2 regions of the Nocardioides segetis genome follow, and region 1 is predicted to be linked to the other one. Evidence: riboswitches for the same ligand, from Rfam matches in the RefSeq annotation. Region 1 holds a riboswitch; the other holds the start of a gene.
The links. A riboswitch is a leader RNA that binds a small molecule or an ion and turns the genes downstream of it on or off. The one in region 1 is predicted to bind cobalamin.
Positions count from the first base shown of each region.

Region 2: it holds a riboswitch for cobalamin, as region 1 does, so the genes downstream of both, ACPZVR_RS21655 (ABC transporter substrate-binding protein) here and cobN (cobaltochelatase subunit CobN) in region 1, are expected to answer to the same signal.

Region 1 covers NZ_JBNINR010000007.1:165,499-175,259, reverse strand. Annotated here, with positions in the region: gene ACPZVR_RS15230 (sensor histidine kinase) at 1-500, opposite strand, end outside; gene ACPZVR_RS15225 (hypothetical protein) at 490-918, opposite strand; gene ACPZVR_RS15220 (AMP-binding protein) at 1,103-2,656, shown strand; gene ACPZVR_RS15215 (hypothetical protein) at 2,623-3,177, opposite strand; cobalamin riboswitch at 3,194-3,313, shown strand; gene cobN (cobaltochelatase subunit CobN) at 3,350-6,946, shown strand; gene ACPZVR_RS15205 (SAM-dependent methyltransferase) at 6,939-7,661, shown strand; gene ACPZVR_RS15200 (hypothetical protein) at 7,663-8,025, shown strand; gene ACPZVR_RS15195 (cobyric acid synthase) at 8,150-9,541, shown strand; gene ACPZVR_RS15190 (cobalt-precorrin-6A reductase) at 9,538-9,761, shown strand, end outside.
Region 2 covers NZ_JBNINR010000017.1:32,017-41,777, reverse strand. Annotated here, with positions in the region: gene ACPZVR_RS21670 ((2Fe-2S) ferredoxin domain-containing protein) at 1-516, opposite strand, end outside; gene ACPZVR_RS21665 (ABC transporter ATP-binding protein) at 513-1,289, opposite strand; gene ACPZVR_RS21660 (iron chelate uptake ABC transporter family permease subunit) at 1,286-2,383, opposite strand; gene ACPZVR_RS21655 (ABC transporter substrate-binding protein) at 2,383-3,378, opposite strand; cobalamin riboswitch at 3,438-3,645, opposite strand; gene ACPZVR_RS21650 (TetR/AcrR family transcriptional regulator) at 3,665-4,378, opposite strand; gene ACPZVR_RS21645 (amidohydrolase) at 4,513-6,186, shown strand; gene ACPZVR_RS21640 (PDR/VanB family oxidoreductase) at 6,183-7,166, shown strand; gene ACPZVR_RS21635 (MSMEG_1061 family FMN-dependent PPOX-type flavoprotein) at 7,166-7,795, shown strand; gene ACPZVR_RS21630 (CocE/NonD family hydrolase) at 7,815-9,464, shown strand; gene ACPZVR_RS21625 (ABC transporter substrate-binding protein) at 9,494-9,761, shown strand, end outside.

The DNA.
Region 1 (9,761 bases):
AGCAGCTCACCGCGGTCCTCGGCGAGGAAGGTGGCCACGAGCAGCGCGCCGCGCTGGCTGCCCTGGACGACCGGCTGGGCGGTGATCCGTACGTCGCCGCGGTCGGTGTCGAGATAGGTCGTCCCGCCCTCGATGACCAGCGGCGCCACGGCGTCGAGGAAGCGCGGGTCGTCGACGAGCGCGTCCTCGGGGAACTGCACGAGGCGGCCGTCGCCGATCCAGCCGACGAGGAGCTCGTCGTCGTCGGGCACATTGCGCGAGAGGAAGCCCTCGAGCAGCTCCCGGACCGTCCCGAAGTCGCCGGTCTCCTGCAGCGCGACGAACTCGTCGAGCTCCTGCTCGACCTCACGCTGCACGGCGTCGGTGATCGCCCGGCTCTCGACCCAGTAGACGATCAGCCCCGCGCCCGCGAGCGCGACGGTCACCAGCAGCGCGACGGCGGCGGTGATGCGGGTCCGGACCGACAGCCCCGCCCGCTCCGAGCGCCGCTCAGTCGTCATCGGGGTCGTCGTCGGAATCGTCGCCGGAATCGTCGTCGCCGTGATCGTCCGCCTGGTCGTCCGAGCGGTCGGGCTCGCCCCGGCCGTCGCGACCACCGCGGTCGTCCCCGCCGCGCCGGTCGTCACCGCGATCACGCCGGTCGTCGTCGCGGTCGTCGCCGTCGTCGTCGCGGTCGTCGTCATCGTCGTCGATCGTCGGCTGCGGCGTGATGACGGTCGCCCGCGGCGGGGGCGGCTCGCTCGACGGCGACGTGGGAGGCGGTGGTCCGGCCGTCTCGCCGACCGGCACGGATCCGAGATCGAGCGGGGCCCGGGGGGTCGGCTCGCCGGCGCCCGCGCGGACGACGGCCACGGCAATGAACGCGGCCACCAACAGCAGCGCCGCGACCGGCAGCAGCACCTTCCCCACCCGGCTCATGACCTCACCATCCTGCCCGATCGTGGGCCGCCGGTGAGAGTCGGATGAGAGTCCTCTCATCGTTTGCTGGGCCGAGCGTGTCGCCTATCGAGCGCGGCGGATGCATCCTTTCGAGGGCACGCGCCCGGCGGCGACGGGGCCTAGGGTGGTAGGCGTCACATTCCTCTGCCCTGGGAGGCCCCGCGTGTTCGTCCCGTTCAGCGTCAACGACTTCCTCGACCGTGCCGTCCAGGTGTACGGCGAGCGCGTGGGGGTCGTCGACGAGCCGATGCAGCCCGCGCCGAGCCAGGGCGAGCTGACCTACGCAGAGGTCGGCGCGCTGGCCCGCCGCCAGGCCGCGAAGCTCGACGAGCTGGGCATCGGCGTGGGCGAGCGGGTCGCCGTCGTCAGCCACAACAGCAGCCGGCTGCTCACCTCGTTCTTCGGGGTCAGCGGCTGGGGCAGGGTGCTCGTGCCCGTGAACTTCCGGCTCAGCCCCGACGAGGTGCAGTACATCGTCGACCACTCCGGCGCCCGGGTCCTCTACGTCGACCCCGAGCTGGAGGAGTCGCTGGCGGGGGTCACCTGCGAGCAGAAGTACCTCCTCGGCGACGACGACGCGCTGTACGCCGCCACGGGCGCCGAGCCCAAGGCGTGGGAGTACGACGAGGGCGCGACCGCCACGATCAACTACACCTCCGGCACCACCGCGCGGCCCAAGGGCGTGCAGATCACCCATCGCAACATCTGGGTGAACGCGCTCACCTTCGGACTGCACGCCGGCATCGGCGACCGCGACGTCTACCTGCACACCCTCCCGCAGTTCCACGCCAACGGCTGGGGGATGCCCTTCGCGATGACCGGCGTCGGTGCGCGCCACATCATCCTGCGCAAGGTCGACGGCGCCGAGATCCTGCGCCGCGTGCGCGACCACGGCGTGACCGTCATGTGCGCCGCGCCCGCGGTCGCGGCCGCCGTGCTCGAGGCCGCCCAGACCTGGGAGGGCGAGATCCCGGGCCGCGACCGGGTCCGGATCATCATGGCCGGAGCCCCGCCGCCGACCAAGACCGTCATCCGGGTCCAGGAGGAGCTGGGCTGGGAGTTCATCCAGATCTACGGCCTCACCGAGACCTCGCCGCTGCTGACCATCAACCGGACCCGCGAGGAGTGGGACGACCTGTCCGCGGAGGAGCGGGCCACCCGGCTCACGCGGGCCGGCGCGCCCGCGATCGGCGTACGCCTGGCGATCGACGAGTCCGAGGAGGGCGCCGGCGAGGTGCTCGCCCGATCGAACGTCATCCTCGAGGGCTACTGGGAGCAGCCCGAGGAGTCGGCCGCCGCGCTGAAGGACGGCTGGTTCCACACCGGCGACGGCGGCTACCTCGGCGACGACGGCTATCTCACCATCGCCGACCGCAAGAAGGACGTCATCATCACCGGCGGGGAGAACGTCACCTCGATCGAGGTCGAGGACACGCTCTTCTCGCACCCCGCGGTCGCCGAGGTCGCGGTGATCGGCGTCCCGAGCGAGAAGTGGGGCGAGACGATCAAGGCGCTCGTCGTGCTCACCGCCGACGCGACCGGCGGACCCGAGATGGAGGCCGAGCTGATCCGCTGGTGCAAGGACCGGCTCGCCGGCTACAAGGCGCCGACGTCGGTCGAGTTCCGCGACGAGCTGGCCCGCACGGCGACCGGGAAGCTGCAGAAGTTCAAGCTGCGGGCGCCCTACTGGGAGGGACTCACCCGCCAGGTGAACTGATCGTCCGGGACGAGCGTGGCGGCCCACCCCGCGGCCTGCCACGCCGTCACGGTCGCGCCGGCCCAGTCGTTCCCCGACGCGACCACGTCGACGATGTCGACCTCGGTCGCGACCGAGTCCGGCCGCGCGACCGGTGCGCCGAGCGGCCGACCGCTGATGGGGTCGCCGACATCGCCGGCGCCGTCGACGCACGTCACGCGGCGCAGTCCGATGCCCAGGCGCTGCTGGTGCTGGGCCAGGCTCAGCGCGGCGATGCCCGCGGCGCCGTACCCGACGACGGAGAGCCGGTCCGGCGGGTGCACCGCCGACTGCCGCGCGTAGCGGACCGAACGGAGCAGGTCGCGCCCGTCCTCCCACGTCGGTACGACGACGCGGACTCCGCCGCGGGTCGCGATCCGGCTCGCGAGTGCTCCGACGGCGTCGGCGTCCGAGCCGATCGCGGGGTGCCAGAGCAGGAGGGTGTCCAGGTTGGGGTGGCCGTGCACCGCGACGTTGAGGCCGGGCGCCTGCTGATCCTGCATGTCCCCACCGTAGGCTGAGCCTCCACAGGTCCGCGGTGCAGGAACCCGGTGTGAGACCGGGGCGGTTCCGCCACTGTGATCCGGGTCGCGACGTCGGCCCGGAGAGCCAGACACTGGCCGCGGACGACACCTACCGATGAGGGGCGAGAACCCCGAGGAGGCTTTGAGCGTCATGGCGCGCATCGCACTGCTGTCCACGTCCGACACCGACCTGCTCTCCGCGCGCGCGAGCGGCGCCGACTACCGCTGGGCCAACCCGAACCGGTCGACGCTCGACGGGCTCGTCGCGCTGGCCGGTGAGAGCGACCTGGTCGTGATCCGGCTCCTCGGCTCCCCCCAGCAGTACGACGCCGAGCTGGCCGCGCTGCGGGCCACCGGCCGTCCGCTCGTGGTGCTCGGCGGTGAGCAGACGCCGAGCGCCGAGCTGATGGAGTCCTCGACGGTCCCCGTCGGCGTCGCGGCCGAGGCGCACCGCTACCTGGCCGAGGGCGGCCCACGGAACCTGGCCCAGCTCCACGCCTTCCTCTCCGACACGGTGCTGTTGACCGGTGAGGGCTTCGAGGCGCCCGAGGTCATTCCGTCCTGGGGCCTGGTCGAGCGGCCCGGCGCGCCCACCGGCGACACCAAGGCCCGGGTCGGCGTGCTCTTCTACCGCGCCCACCAGGCGAGCGGGAACACCGCCTTCGTGCACGCGCTGTGCGACGCGATCGACGCGACGGGGGAGGCGGTCGGCGTCCCGATCTTCGCGGGCTCCCTGCGGGCCGCGCCGGACGAGCTGTTCACCGCGCTCGGCGACCTCGACGCGCTCGTCGTCACGGTCCTGGCAGCGGGCGGCAGCGTCCCGGCCGGCGCGAGCGCCGGCGGCGACGACGAGACCTGGGACGTCGAGCGGATCGCCGCCCTCGACATCCCGGTCCTGCAGGGCCTGTGCCTGACCAGCAGCCGCGAGGAGTGGGAGGCGTCCGACGACGGCGTGACCCCCCTCGACTACGCCAACCAGGTCGCGATCCCCGAGTTCGACGGCCGGATCAGCACCGCGCCGTTCTCGTTCAAGGAGATCGACCCCAGCGACCCGGCCGGGCTGCCGGCGTACGTCGCCGACCCGGAGCGCGCCGCCCGGGTGGCCGGGCTCGCGGTCAACTACGCCCGGCTGCGCCGGGTGCCGAACGCCGAGAAGCGGGTCGCGCTGATGCTCAGCGCCTACCCGACCAAGCACTCCCGCATCGGCAACGCGGTCGGCCTCGACACGCCGGTCTCGGCGGTGCGCCTGCTGCGCCGGCTGCGCGACGCCGGGTACGACGTCGGCGACGGCTTCGGCGTGCTGGACCTCGACGACGACACGGTCGCGGGGGACACGCTGATCCACGCCCTGATCGCGGCCGGCGGCCAGGACGAGGAGTGGCTGACGTCGGCGCAGCTCTCCGACGCGCATGTGCGGATCAGCAAGGCCGAGTACGACGCCTGGACGGCCGACCTGCCCGCGGACCTGCGTGCCGACATGGTCGAGGCCTGGGGCGAGTCGCCCGGCACGCTGTTCGTCAACGACAGCAACGAGATCGTCCTCGCCACGCTGCGGGCCGGCAATGTCGTGCTGATGATCCAGCCGCCGCGGGGCTTCGGCGAGAACCCGGTCGCGATCTACCACGACCCCGACCTCGCGCCGTCGCACCACTACCTGGCGGCGTACCGCTGGGTGCAGTACGGCTTCGGGGCACACGCCGTCGTCCACCTCGGCAAGCACGGCTCGATGGAGTGGCTGCCGGGCAAGAACGCGGCGCTGTCCGCGTCCTGCGCCACCGACGCGGCGATCGGCAGCCTGCCGCTGATCTACCCGTTCCTGGTCAACGACCCGGGGGAGGGCGCCCAGGCCAAGCGCCGGGCGCACGCCACGATCATCGACCACCTCATTCCCCCGATGGCGCGCGCCGAGGCGTACGGCGACATCGCGCGGCTCGAGGGCCTGCTCGAGGAGTACGACAAGATCTCCGCGATGGACCCGGCCAAGCTGGCCGCGATCCGCGGCGAGATCTGGCAGCTCATGCACGCCGCCGAGCTGCACCGGGACCTCGGTCTCGAGGAGAGGCCCGAGGACGACGACTTCGACGACTTCCTGCTCCACGTCGACGGCTGGCTGTGCGAGATCAAGGACGTGCAGATCCGCGACGGGCTGCACGTCCTGGGCCAGGCGCCCGAGGGCGAGGCGCGGGTCAACCTGGTGCTCGCGATCCTGCGGGCGGCGCAGGTGTGGGGCGGGCAGGCGCAGGCGGTGCCCGGGCTCCGGGCCGCGCTGGGCCTGGCCCCGGACGCGCCGATCGTCGAGGTCGACCGGGTCGAGGCCGAGGCGCGCGCGCTGGTCGAGGCCATGGACAAGTCCGGGTGGGACGTGGCGCGGGTCGACGAGCTGCACCCGTCGGCCGACGTACGCCGGGTGCTGGCCTTTGCGGCGACCGAGGTGGTCCCGCGGCTGGCGCGCACGACCGACGAGCTCGACCACACGCTGCACGCGCTCGCCGGCGGGTTCGTGCCGGCCGGGCCCTCGGGCTCGCCGCTGCGCGGCCTGGTCAACGTGCTGCCGACCGGACGCAACTTCTACACGGTCGACCCGCGCGCCGTGCCGTCGCGCCTGGCCTGGCAGACCGGCCAGGCGATGGCCGAGTCGCTGGTGCAGCGCTACCTCGACGAGGAGGGCGCCTACCCCGAGTCGGTCGGCCTCTCGGTCTGGGGCACGTCGGCGATGCGGACCTCCGGTGACGACGTGGCCGAGGTGCTCGCGCTGCTCGGCGTCCGGCCCGAGTGGGACGAGGCGTCCAAGCGGGTGCACACCCTGACCGTGGTGCCGCTCGAGGAGCTCGGCCGTCCGCGCATCGACGTGACCGTGCGGATCTCCGGCTTCTTCCGCGACGCCTTCCCGCACGTGCTCGCCATGCTCGACGACGCGGTGCGGATGGTCGCCGAGCTCGACGAGCCGCTCGACCGCAACTTCGTGCGCGCCCACGCCCGGGCAGACATCGCCGAGCACGGCGACGAGCGCCGCGCCACCACCCGGATCTTCGGCTCCAAGCCGGGCTCGTACGGCGCCGGCATCCTGCAGGCCGTCGAGTCGGGCTCGTGGCGCGACGACGCCGACCTCGCCGAGGTCTACACCGCCTGGGGCGGCTTCGCCTACGGCCGCGACCTCGACGGCGTCCCGGCCGCCGACGACATGCGCGCCAACTACCGGCGGATCAAGGTCGCGGCCAAGAACATCGACACCCGCGAGCACGACATCGCCGACAGCGACGACTACTTCCAGTACCACGGCGGCATGGTCGCCACGATCCGCGCGCTGACCGGCGCGGACCCGAAGGCCTACGTCGGCGACTCGACCACGCCCGACGCCGTGCGCACCAGGACCCTGCAGGAGGAGACCAACCGGGTCTTCCGGGCCCGGGTGGTCAACCCGCGCTGGATCGGCGCGATGCAGCGCCACGGCTACAAGGGCGCCTTCGAGCTCGCCGCCACCGTCGACTACCTCTTCGGGTTCGACGCCACCGCCGGCGTGGTGCACGACTGGATGTACGAGTCGCTCGCCAAGGAGTACGTCCTCGACGAGACCAACCAGGAGTTCCTGCGCAGGTCGAACCCCTGGGCGCTGCGGAGCATCGTCGAGCGACTGCACGAGGCGAAGGACCGCGGACTGTGGGAGTCGCCCGACCCGGAGGTGCTGGCCGGCCTGCAGGCGGCGTACCTCGAGGTCGAGGGTGATCTCGAGGACTCCGCCGATGCCTGAGATCCGCGTGCTCGGCTTCGGGATGGGGCCGCAGCACGTCACGCCGGAGGTCGCCACGGCGTTGGGGGAGTGCGACTACGTCCTCGCCGTGCAGAAGAGCGACGACGACGCGCTGCTCGCCGCCCGCCGCGCGGTCTGCGAGGCCCACGGCGTCGAGCTCGTCGTCGTCCGCGATCCCGAGCGCGACCGCTCGCCGAGCCTCGACCGGGCGGGCTACGAGGGCGCCGTCGCGGACTGGTACGCCGCCCGGCTGGCCGCCTACCGCGCGGTGCTGGCGGAGCGGGGCGGGGTCTGCGGGTTCCTGGTCTGGGGCGATCCGTCCCTGTACGACGGCACGATCCGCCTCGCCAGCGAGCTCGGCGTCCCCTTCGACGTGCTCCCCGGCGTGAGCGCGCCGCAGGTGCTCGCCGCGCGGCACCGGATCGTGCTGCACGAGGTGGGCCAGCCGGTCCACGTCACGACCGCCCGGCGGCTGCGCTCCGACGTGGCTGCGGGCCAGCGCAACCTCGTCGTGATGCTCACCGCCGGCGTCGACCTCGACGGCTTCGACGACTGGACGATCTGGTGGGGCGCCAACCTCGGCGGCACCGGCGAGCGGCTCGTCGCCGGCCGGGTCGGCTCGGTCGCGGGGGAGATCCGGGCCGCGCGGACCGCGGCGAAGGCCGAGGCCGGCTGGGTGATGGACCTCTTCCTGCTCCGCGGACCGGAGGCCTGACATGGGGTTGCCCGAGCGCGACGTCCTGCTGTGCCGCGACTGCTGCTGCGGCACCACCAAGAAGCACCCCCACGCCGACCACGCCGTCCAGCGCGACGAGATCGAGGCGCTCGACGACCCGGCCGGCCGGCGCGGCCCGCGGGTGCGGGTGCGCGTCGTCGACTGCCTCGACGAGTGCGACCGCTCGAACGTAGTCCTGGTGCGCGACTTCACCTGGTTCCCCGGGGGCCGGCGGCCCAAGGACTTCTGGCTCGGTGGCGTCCTCTCGGGCGCAGCCACCGACGCGGTCGTCGCGTGGGTGCGCGAGGGTGGTCCGGTGCCCCCGTCGCTGCAGCGCCATCTGTTCCGAGGGAAGCGGGGGTGAGTCAGACGGGCATCAGGGGTCGCACTGGACGGGCAGTTCTGGCACTTGTCGGGCGTTGCAACGGCCGACAAGTGCAGGAATCACCTGTCGACCGGCGATTCCTGCACCCCGCCCGGAGCCCCCGATGACCGGCGCGGCCCTGCTCGTCGCGGGGATGACCTCCGACGCGGGCAAGAGCGTGCTGACCACCGGGCTGTGCCGGGCGTTCGCGCGGCGCGGGATCCGGGTGGCGCCGTACAAGGCGCAGAACATGTCCAACAACTCGATGGTCGTGGTCGACGCCGAGGGTCTGCCCGGCGAGATCGGCCGCGCGCAGTGGGTGCAGGCGATCGCCGCGGGGGTCGAGCCCGAGGTCGCGATGAACCCGGTCCTGCTCAAGCCGGGCAGCGACCGGCGCAGCCACGTCGTGCTGATGGGGCAGCCGGCGGGGGAGGTGTCGTCGCGCGACTGGCAGGACGGTCGCGCCCACCTGGCCGCGACGGCGTTCGCCGCGTTCGACGACCTGCGCTCGCGCTTCGACCTCGTCGTCGCCGAGGGTGCCGGGAGCCCCGCCGAGATCAACCTGCGGGCGAGCGACTATGTGAACATGGGGCTGGCCCGGCACGGCGACGTCCCGACGATCGTGGTCGGCGACATCGACCGCGGCGGGTGGTTCGCGTCGGCCTACGGCACGCTGATGCTGCTCGACGAGGCCGACCGGGCGCTGGTCAAGGGCTACGTCGTCAACCGGTTCCGCGGCGACGTCGAGCTGCTGCGGCCCGGACTGGCCGACCTGGAGCGACGCACCGGCCGCCCGACGTACGGCGTGCTGCCCTGGCACCCCGACCTCTGGCTCGACTCCGAGGACGCACTCGACCTGGCGGGCCGTCGGGCCGAGTCCCGGGCCGGCGTGCGGAAGGTGGCCGTCGTCCGGCTGCCCCGGATCAGCAACTTCACCGACGTCGACGCGCTCGGGCTGGAGCCGGCGCTCGACGTCGAGTTCGTCTCGGACCCGGCGCGGCTGGCCGACGCCGACCTGATCGTGCTGCCCGGCACCCGGGCCACGCTGGCCGACCTGGCGTGGGTGCGCGAGCGGGGGCTCGACCTGGCGATCCGGCGACATGCCGAGGCGGGGCGGCCGGTGCTGGGGATCTGCGGCGGCTGCCAGATGCTCGGCCGCGTGATCGAGGACCCGGACGGCGTGGAGGGCACACCCGGCGCGGCCGTGGACGGGCTCGGCCTGCTGGACCTGACCACCCGGTTCGGCCCCGAGAAGCGGCTGGTCGTGCACGAGCCGGCCGGCTACGAGATCCACCACGGTCGGATCACCGGCACGACCACGAACGCGACGGTGACCGGCACGATGGTGCACGGCAGCCTCGAGGACGACGCCACCCGGGCGGCGTATCTGAGCGCGAGCCTGGACGTCCCGAGCGGCGCGTCCTTCCCCGCGGCGCGGTCGGCCCGGCTCGACCTGCTCGGCGACCTCGTCGAGGAGCACCTGGACCTGGACGCGATCCTGGAGCTGACCCGGTGAGGGTGCTGCTGCTCGGCGGCACGGGCGAGGCCCGCAATCTCGCCGCGCGCCTGGTCGCGGACGGCGTCCCGGTCGTCTCGTCGCTCGCCGGGCGGGTCGCTCGCCCCCGGCTGCCGGTCGGGGAGGTCCGGATCGGCGGCTTCGGCGGCGTCGCCGGGCTGCGCGCGGCGCTCGCGGAGTTCGACGTCGTGGTCGACGCGACCCATCCGTTCGCGGCGGG
Region 2 (9,761 bases), on a different contig from region 1:
GTGGACCACCAGCACCGGCGCCTGGTTGCAGGGGAACAGGCAGCCGGTCTGGGTGACGAGCACGTCGTCGTCGCCCAGGCCGCGCCGGCGCAGCTCGGCGTCGAGGGCGGTCGCGGTGGCCGCGGAGCCGCGGGCCGAGCACCGGGGCCCGCGACAGACCAGGACCTGCCGGGCATGGCCGGGCACGTCCTCCCAGGCCGGCGATGTCAGCGGCGCCTCCTCGCCGGTCACCGCGCGGCCGGTGAGGACGAGCTCGACGCCGGCGTTGGCCCGCCGCCAGTGCCCGGCGACCCGTCGCAGCCAGGAGCGGGCCGTCGGCGCGCCCAGCCCGAGGCCCACCAGCTCGATCCGGCGCGCCCCCGTCGCCGCCAGCCGGTCGAGCTCGTCGGCCAGGCTCGGCGTACCGGCCTGGAGGAAGGCGAGCGACGAGCCGGTTGCGGCGGCCACCTCGCGCAGCTCCTCGGCGTGGCGCGCCGCGTCGACGCCCAGGGGGACGAGGACGACCGCGCGACTCACCGGGCCGCCCTCGCGTCGTGCCATACGACGTGCAGCCGTCCGGAGCGGTCGTGGCGCCCGACCGTGGCCTCGACGCCGTAGACCCGGTGGACCAGCTCCGTGGTGAGCACCTCGTCCGGGGGGCCGGCGGCGACCACCCGGCCGGCCTGGAGGACGACCAGCCGGTCGCAGAACGCCGCCGCCAGGTCGAGGTCGTGCAGCGCCGCGAGGGCCGTGCGGCCCAGCGCCCGGACCGTCGCCAGCAGGTCGATCTGGTGGGACAGGTCGAGGTGGTTGGTCGGTTCGTCGAGCATGAGGACCGCCGGCTGCTGGGTGAGGGCGCGGGCCAGCTGGACCCGCTGTCGCTCGCCTCCGGACAGGGTCTGCCAATCACGGTCGGCGAGGTGGGTCACCCCGCACTGCCGCATCGCCTCGGCGACCTCGGCCGCGCCCTCGCCGCGCGCCGCCGGCCAGCGCCCGCGGTGCGGGATCCGGCCCAGCTCGACGACCTGCCGCGCGGTCAGCGGCAGCCCGGTCGCGGCGTGCTGCTCGAGGAACGCGATCCGCTGCGCCCGGAGCCGGGCCGGCAGCCGGTGCACGTCGTCGTCCCCCAGGAGGACCGTGCCGGAGGCGGGCCGCCGGAGCCCGGCCATCACGTGCAGCAGCGTGGTCTTGCCCGAGCCGTTGGGGCCGAGCAGCCCGGTGACGGTCCCCGGCGCGCAGGCGACCGACACGTCGTGGAGGATCGTGCGGGTCCGGACGCCCCACGAGAGTCCCTCGGCCGCGAGCCTCATCGCGCCCTCGACTCGCGCCGCAGCAGGTAGGCGAACAGCGGGGCACCGAGGACGGCGGTCACCACGCCGATGGGGATCTCCTGCCCCTCGACCAGCGACCGCGCCGCGGTGTCGGCCCAGATCATCAGCACGGCGCCGGCCAGTGCGCTCAGGGGCAGCAGCCGGCGGTGCAGCGGCCCCCCGACCAGCCGGACGACGTGGGGCACCACCAGCCCGACGAACCCGATCGCGCCGGTGTAGGCGACCAGGCACGCGGTCAGCAGCGCCGTACCGACGAGCAGGACCCAGCGGGTACGCCGGATCGAGACGCCCAGCGAGGCCGCCGAGGCGTCGCCGAAGGCGAAGGCGTCCAGGTCCGCCGCGCACGCGACGATCCCGACCAGGGCGACGAGCGCGACGACGAGCAGCACCGTCGCGCTGTGCCAGCGCACGCCGGCGAGCGAGCCCATCGTCCAGGCGAGCACCCGGCGCGCCGCGTCGTGGTCGCCGCTCATCATCACCGCGAACGACGTGTACGCCGCGCAGATCTGCCCGATCGCCACGCCGGCCAGCACGGTGCGGGCCGGCGGCAGGTCCCCGGTGCGGCCGGTGGCCAGGGTCAGGACGAGCGCCAGCGCGACCAGGGCCCCGACGAAGGCCGCCGTGCCGAGGGCGGCGCCGCCGACCAGCCCGCCGACGCTCACCCCGAGCACGATCACGCTGACCGCGCCGACCGTCGCGCCGCCGGAGATGCCCAGCAGGTAGGGGTCGGCGAGGTCGTTGCGGGTCAGTGACTGCAGCACCGCCCCGGCCAGCGCGAGTCCCGCGCCGGTCGCCGCCGCCCCGAGCACGCGGGGCATCCGCAGCTGCCACACGATCTTGTCGTCGACGACGCTCACGTCGTCGACGGGCAGGCCGAGCCGGCGCAGCACGACGTCCACGACGTCGCCCGTGGGCACGTGCACCGACCCGATCCCGACGGCCACGACCAGGCTGACGGCCAGGGCGGCGACCAGCGCCACCCCGACCAGGAGCCCGGTGCGCGGCCGGCTCCGCGCCGGCCGGGCGGACCGGGGCGACCGGGCGAGCCGGGTCGACCGGCTGGGCTGCAGCATCAGCCCAGCGCGCTCAGCTGCTCGCCGACCGACACCGCGCCGTCGGCGAGCCGGACGCCGGGCGTGGACTCGGAGAACGGCAGCACGACGTACGCCTTCGCCCGGACGGCCCGCAGGTCCGAGAGCGCCGGGTCCTTCTCGAGCATCGCGATCTTGTCGGCCGCGGTGGACCAGCTCGCGTCGGCGACCACGATCACGTCGGGGTCGGCCGCGACGACCTGCTCCCAGCTGACGTCGGCCCAGCTGCCCTCCAGGTCGGCGAACACGTTGGTCGCACCGACCGCGTCGAGGATCAGCTGGGGACCGCCCTGGCCGGCACCGGCGAACGCGGTCTTGTCACCGGAGTCGTACCAGAACACGGTGCGGCCGGCCCCCGGTCGCCGGTCGGCGAGGTCGTCGAGCGCGGCCTGCTGCTCCTCCTGGATCGCCGCCGCCCGCTCGGGTACGCCGAACGCCGCGGCCACGGTCGCGATCTCGTCCCAGACGGAGTCGAAGGCGATCTCCACGCGGTCGTGGCCCTTGCCGCAGCCGAACGGGGAGTTGTACGACGCGATGCCGAGCACGGCCAGCTCCTCGCGCGGGCCGGCGGCGTCCGCGTCGAAGGCGCTGAGATAGGAGGCGTAGACGAAGTCGGGCTCGGCCGCGAGCAGGGTCTCGTTGTCGGGGTACTCCGCGGACAGCACCGGGACCTCGTCGTACGCGTCCTGCCACTTCGCGGGGACGGCGTCGTCGAGGTAGGCCGTGCCGGCCATCCGGTCGGCGAGGCCGAGCGCCAGCATCACCTCGGTCGCGCCCTGGTTCATCGACACCGCGCGCTCCGGCGGGGCCGTGACGGTGGCCTCGAAGCCGCAGCTGGAGACTCGCGCCGGGAAGGCGTCGCCGGCCGCCTTCTTGCGCTCCGGCTCGGGGGCGCCGGCACAGCCGGCGAGGGTCAGCGCGAGGGTCAGGGGGACGGCGAGCAGGGTCGGGCGGACCCGGGTACGACGGGACGTCATGGTCACTCTTCTCAGTCCGAGGCTCGTGCGCGAAGCCTGTTGGGTGGGTGACGCGGACCCGGGAGGGTCCACGGCCAGCAGGTCTTCGGACTCGGGATCGACCGGACGGAGCGCCTTCCCAGTGCCGGTCGGCCGAGTGTCCGCCGTCCGTCACCAGTGACGTGTTGCCCCGCCCGTCACCCTCACCGCTGCGCGTCAGTCCCGGACTCTCACCGGGTTCCCTGACCCACGATGCTCGTGAGTACGACTGGCGAGGCGGACGCTAGCACGCGGGCCTCCCGAAATCTCAGGCGGTGCCGCGTTCGGTCCGGGCGCGGGCGGCCCGCGCGGCGATGGAGTCGAGCAGGAGCTCCAGGGCGGTGTCGAAGACCTGCTCGCTCTCGATCCGGTCGAGATCGCCGCTGATGGAGTGCAGGTTGCCGAACTGGTCGGGCGCCGTGGCGTAGGCGGTCGTCCAGGTGGTCCGCTCGGCCTCCTGGATGCTCTTGTCGAGGATCCGGAAGCCGGCCAGCCCGCCGGACCACAGCAGCGCGAAGTCGGCGATCACGCGGTAGTACAGCGCGAGCTCGCGGTCGGGGATCCCGGCCGCGCGCAGGGCGCCGACGACAGCGTCCGCGGCCTTCATCTCCGAGGACCCGGTGGTGATCCGCGGGCCGCTGAGGACGGCGGCGGCGGGATGGCTGACGTAGGTGGTGCGGACCCGCTGGCACACGTCGACGAGCGTGCCCCGCCAGTCGTCGACGGCGGGCTCGAAGTCCTCGAAGGCCTCGGTGAGCAGTCGGTCGGCGACGGCGAGCACCAGGTCGTCCTTGCTGGCGAAGTGCCGGTACACCGCGGTCTGGTCGGCGCCGAGGGTGCGTCCGAGACGGGGCATCGTGAACGCCGCGAGACCCTGCTCGTCGAGGAGGGCCAGGCTCGCGGTCACGATCCTCTCCGGGGTCAGCGCGCCGCGCGGCAGCCGGCGTCGCCGGGCGGTGCCAGAGGCCTTCGGTGTGCTCACGGGCCGCATCATGCCACCCGTCGCGGACCGTCCCGCGCGCAGGGCGCCTTCAAGTCAGTCTCTTAGTCAAAGGTATTGACTTAGCGTGCCGGGACGCGCTGTACTCCTCTCCACAGCGACCCAGGAGGACCCCGATGCCCCAGCTCCACGCCGACACCGTCTTCGTCGGCGGCCCGGTCTTCACCGCCGATGCGGCGCGCTCCTTCACCGACGGGGTCGCGGTCGCCGGCGGGCGGGTGCTGGCGGTGGGAGACCAGGCCGCGAGGGAGCTCGCCGGCCCGCGGACAGAGGTCGTCGACCTGCGCGGCCGGCTACTGGTGCCGGGCTTCGTGGACGCCCACGCCCATCCGGTGTTCGCCGGCCTGGAGCTGCAGCAGTGCGACCTCGTCGGCGCCGAGGATGCCACGCAATGCCTCGACCGCATCGCCGCGTATGCCGCCGCGCATCCCGAGCAGGAGTGGATCGTCGGTGGCGGTTGGTCGATGGACCACTTCGCCGACGGGACGCCGACCCGCCAGGAGCTGGACCGGGTCTGCGCCGACCGGCCCGCATTCCTCATCAACCGCGACCGGCACGGCGCGTGGGTCAACACGGAGGCACTGCGCCGGGCCGGTGTCACCGCGACCACCCCGGACCCGCCGCGCGGCCGGATCGAGCGCGAACCCGACGGCACCCCCTCCGGCTCACTGCACGAGGCGGCCGCCGACCTGGTCGCGCGGCACACCCCGGCGCCGACGGCCGCCGACCACGACCGGGCCCTGGAGCTGGGGCAGCGCCGGATGCTCGAGCTCGGCATCACCTCCTGGCAGGACGCTCTGGTCGGCGCCTACCTGCACTATCCCGACACGTACGACATCTACCGCCGCGCGGAGGCCGCGGGGACCCTGGTCGCCCGGGTCGTCGGGGCCCAGTGGTGGGACCCGACCCGGGGCGTCGACCAGGTCGAGGAGCTCCTCGAGCGCCGTGCGGGCACCGGCTCGGGTCGGTTCCGCGCCACCAGCGTGAAGTTCATGCAGGACGGCGTGTGCGAGAACTTCACCGCGGCGATGCTGGCGCCCTATCTCGGGCCGCCCGACGGCGCCTCGCCCGGCAGCGGGCTGAGCTACCTGGATCCCCGGGAGCTCGCCGCCGGGGTCGGCGCGGTGGACCACCTCGGCTTCCAGGCGCACTTCCACACCATCGGCGACCGCGCCGTCCGGGAGGCGCTGGACGCGGTGGAGCGGGCTCGGGCGACCCGCCCGACCTCGGTCTCAGGAGGTCACCGGGGCGACAACCGCCACCACCTGGCCCACATCCAGGTGATCCACCCCGACGACATTCCGCGCTTCCGCTCGCTGCGGGCCGCCGCGAACATGCAGCCGCTGTGGGCGCACCTCGACCCGCAGATGTCCGACCTCACCGCGCCCTTCCTCGGCCCCGAGCGGACCGAGCGCCAGTACCCGTTCCAGCAGCTGCGCGCCGCCGGGGCGACACTGGTGGCGGGCAGCGACTGGCCGGTCTCGTCGGCCGACCCGATGCTCGGCATCCACGTCGCCGTCAACAGGATGGCGCCCGGCGGCTCCGACGGCGCGCCACTCACGCCGCACCAGCGGCTCACCCTGGTCGACGCGCTCGCCGCCTACACGGCGGGCTCCAGCTGGATCAACCACCTGGAGGACACGCTCGGCAGCATCGCGCCGGGCCGGGACGCCGACCTGGTGGTCCTCGACCGCGATCCGTTCCAGGGTGGGCACGACGAGATCTCGCTGGCCGGCGTCGACGAGACCTTCGTCGCGGGCCGCCGGGTGCACGCCCGGGAGTACGCATGAGCACGCCCGAGGAGCTGGAGGTCGTCGTCGCCGAACTGAGCTGGGAGGCCGACGGCGTGGTCGCGGTCGCGCTGGCGCCGCTGCCGGACGGGCCGCCGCTGCCCGCCTGGACCCCGGGCGCCCACGTCACGATCCGGCTGCTGCCCGGCCTGGAGCGCCAGTACTCGCTGTGCGGAGACCCGGTCGACGTCCGCTACCGGATCGCGGTCCGGCACTGCCCGCGCGGCCGGGGCGGCTCGGACTACGTGCACCGCTTCCTGCGGCCCGGCCAGCGGGTCCGGATCTCGGCGCCGCGCAACCACTTCCCTTTCCTCCCGGCCGACTCCTATGCCTTCGTCGCCGGCGGGATCGGGATCACCCCGATCCTGCCGATGGTCCGGCGGGCCGAGGCCGACGGCATCCCGTGGACCCTCGCGTACGTCGGCCGGGAGCGCGCCACGATGGCGTTCGTCGACCGGCTCACCCGGCTGGACGCGCCCGAGCCCACCGTCGTGCCGAGCACGGTGCGCAGCACGGTGTGGGCGTCCGGCGCGGACGGGCGCTTCGACCTGTCCGGCCACCTCGACGCCCACCTGCGCCGGCATGGGGAGGCCCGGGTCTACGCGTGCGGACCGACGTCGATGATGGACGCGCTCGAGGAGCTCTGCGCCGAGAGGGCCGAGCTCGCCTTCCACGGCGAGCGGTTCCGGGCCCCGGGCACGGAGGCCCCGCCGGGACAGCCCTTCGACGTCCGGTGCGTGCGCAGCGGCCTGGACCTGCACGTCGACGCCGACCGCTCGCTCCTCGACGTGCTGTCCGCCGCCGGCCTCCCTGTGGTCGGCTCCTGCCGCGAGGGCCTCTGCGGCACCTGCGAGGTCGTGGTGCGCGCCGGCGAGCCCGACCACCGCGACCACGTCGGCCTGGCCTCCCAGGAGGCGCCGCGGGTGATGGCGGCCTGCGTCTCCCGCGCCCTCACCGCACACCTGGAGCTGGAGCTCTGATGACCGTGCACACCCGCCCCCGCCGCGTCGACCTCGCCCGGGTCCGCGAGCTGGTCGGCCACCCGGACCCGGCCATCGAGGCCAAGGTGCTCGACCACCTCGATCCCTACTGCCAGCTCTTCGTCGCGCACTCGCCGTACTGCGTCCTGGCGACGGTCGGTCCCGACGGCCTGGCCGACTGCTCGCCGCGCGGCGACGACCCCGGTTTCGTGCGGGTCCTCGACGAGCGGACCCTGGTCCTGCCGGACCGCCCCGGCAACCAGCTCGCCGAGTCCTTCACCAACATCTGCCACGAGCCGGCCGTCGGCATGCTCTTCCTCGTCCCCGGGTACGCCGAGACGCTCCGCGTCAACGGCCGCGCCTACCCGAGCGACGACCCGGAGCTGATGCCGATGCTCGAGGCCCGCGGCCGGGTCCCGTCGCTGGCCACCGTGATCGAGGTCGAGCAGGCCTACCTGCACTGCGGCAAGGCCAACCTCCGCGGCGGGCTGTGGGAGAGCGGCCGCCAGGAGCTCGCCGACCTCCTGCCCAGCGGCGGCGTCATCGCCGCCGCCCATATCGGCATCGACGGACTCACGGCCGCCCTCCTCGAGGACGACCTCGCCGACGACTACCAGCGCAACCTCTGACAGAACCGGAGCATCCCGCATGTCCCTGCCCTTCACCCGGATCGAGCCGGCACCGCTGAGCGACGTCGCCGAGCAGCACCTCGTCCGCACCCGCGACGGCGTCCGGCTCGCCACCGACGTCTACCTGCCCGACCGTCCCGGTCGCCATCCCGCCGTGGTCTGTCGGCTGCCGTACGACAAGAACAGCGCGTGGATGGCCATCGAGCAGATCGCGCCGCACTACCTCGACCGGGGCTATGTCCTGGTCGTCCAGGACGTGCGGGGCAAGTTCCGTTCCGAGGGCGAGACCTACCCGTTCCGCAACGAGGTCGCGGACACCTTCGACACCCTCGGGTGGGTCACGGCCCAAGCCTGGTCGGACGGCACGGTCGGCATGGTCGGCGACTCGTACCACGGCTACACGCAGTGGGCCGGCGTCGCCGGTGGACATCCCGCGCTGCGGGCGATCGCGCCGCGGGTGACCGGGATGGCCATCGGGTCCTGGGGCGGCGGCGCACCCCAGCAGCGGGCGACCAGCCTCTACCAAGCCAACTACTTCGCGCACCATTGGGTGGACAACGCCGCCTACGACTACGAGGTCGACTGGACCGTGCGGCCGCTGCGCGACCTCTTCGAGTCCGCCTTCTCGGCGATCGGCGCCCGTTCGCAGATCCTCGACCGGGTGCTCTCCGGCGGCCCGGCGACGCCCGAGCTGGCGGCCCGGCCCCCCTTCGCCGCCCGGCCGGTGCCGGTCCTGCACCGGGTGGGCTGGTTCGACAACCTGCTCGACCTCTCCATGCAGGACTACCGCGAGCAGCTGGCCCAGCCCGCCTGGCGCCACCTCGCCTATCTCGACGCCGACGCGTGCGACCACTACTCCTTCCACCTCGACGACGCGCCGGTCCCGCCCGAGCGCAATCACGGCCTGGACCCGGCGGTCCTGCAGGCGATGCTGCCGCGCTACCTGGGCCGCACCCTGGACTTCTTCGACGTGCACGTCCGGGGCCGCGAGGGCGCCGTCGACCGGGCCACCTGGTGGCACGGCCATCTAGGAGTCCGCACCGCCGGTTCCTGGCCGCCGGTCACCGCGTCGACGCTGCGGCTCTACCCGGCCGAGGGCGCCGCGGCGACCGCGTCCGCCGACGGCGGTGCGCTCGACGCCACCCCGCGGGCGGCCGAGCACGCGGAGTGGGTCCACGACCCGGCCGACCCGGTGCCGTCGACCGTCGTCGACTCCTTCACCTTCCTCATCGAGTACCCGGACGAGAGCGTCGTCCACGACCGGCCGGACGTGCTCACCTTCACCGGCGCCCCCCTGTCCGAGCCGCTGGACCTCGCCGGCCCGGTGCACGCGGTCGTCGACCTGGACGTCGCGGGCCCGAGCACCGACGTCTTCGTCAAGCTGCACGACGTCGCCCCGGACGGCACCACCCGGCTGGTGGTGCGCGGCCAGCGCCGGGTCGAGGGCACCGCCGGCGGCGTTGTCGACCTGGGCGAGACCGGCTACCGGTTCCGGCCCGGACACCGCCTGCGGCTCCAGGTCAGCGCGAGCGACTTCCCGCTCTATGCACCGCATCCCGGCACCGCGGACAGCCCCTGGGACGCCGTGTCCATCCAGCCCACCCGTCACCGCCTGCGACTCGGCGCCGGCCACACCCACCTCCAGCTCAGCGTCGTCACGGCGCTCTGAGCCGTCCTCACCCACCGAGAGGGACCGTCATGCCCACACTCCGCCGTACCGAGCTCCGACCGGCCCTGGCCCTCGTCGCCGTTGTCGCACTCGGGCTCAGCGCCTGCAGCTCCGACGACTCCGACAGCTCGGGGCCCGAGGCGACCTTCGACACCGACACGACCACCACGCCGGCCGCGACCGGCCCCGTCGACTCCTTCACCTGGTACGGCGACTACCGCAGCCCCGCCACCCTCGACCCGATCAAGGTGGCCGACTATCCCGAGCTCACCGTGATCCCCAACCTGTGCGAGAGCC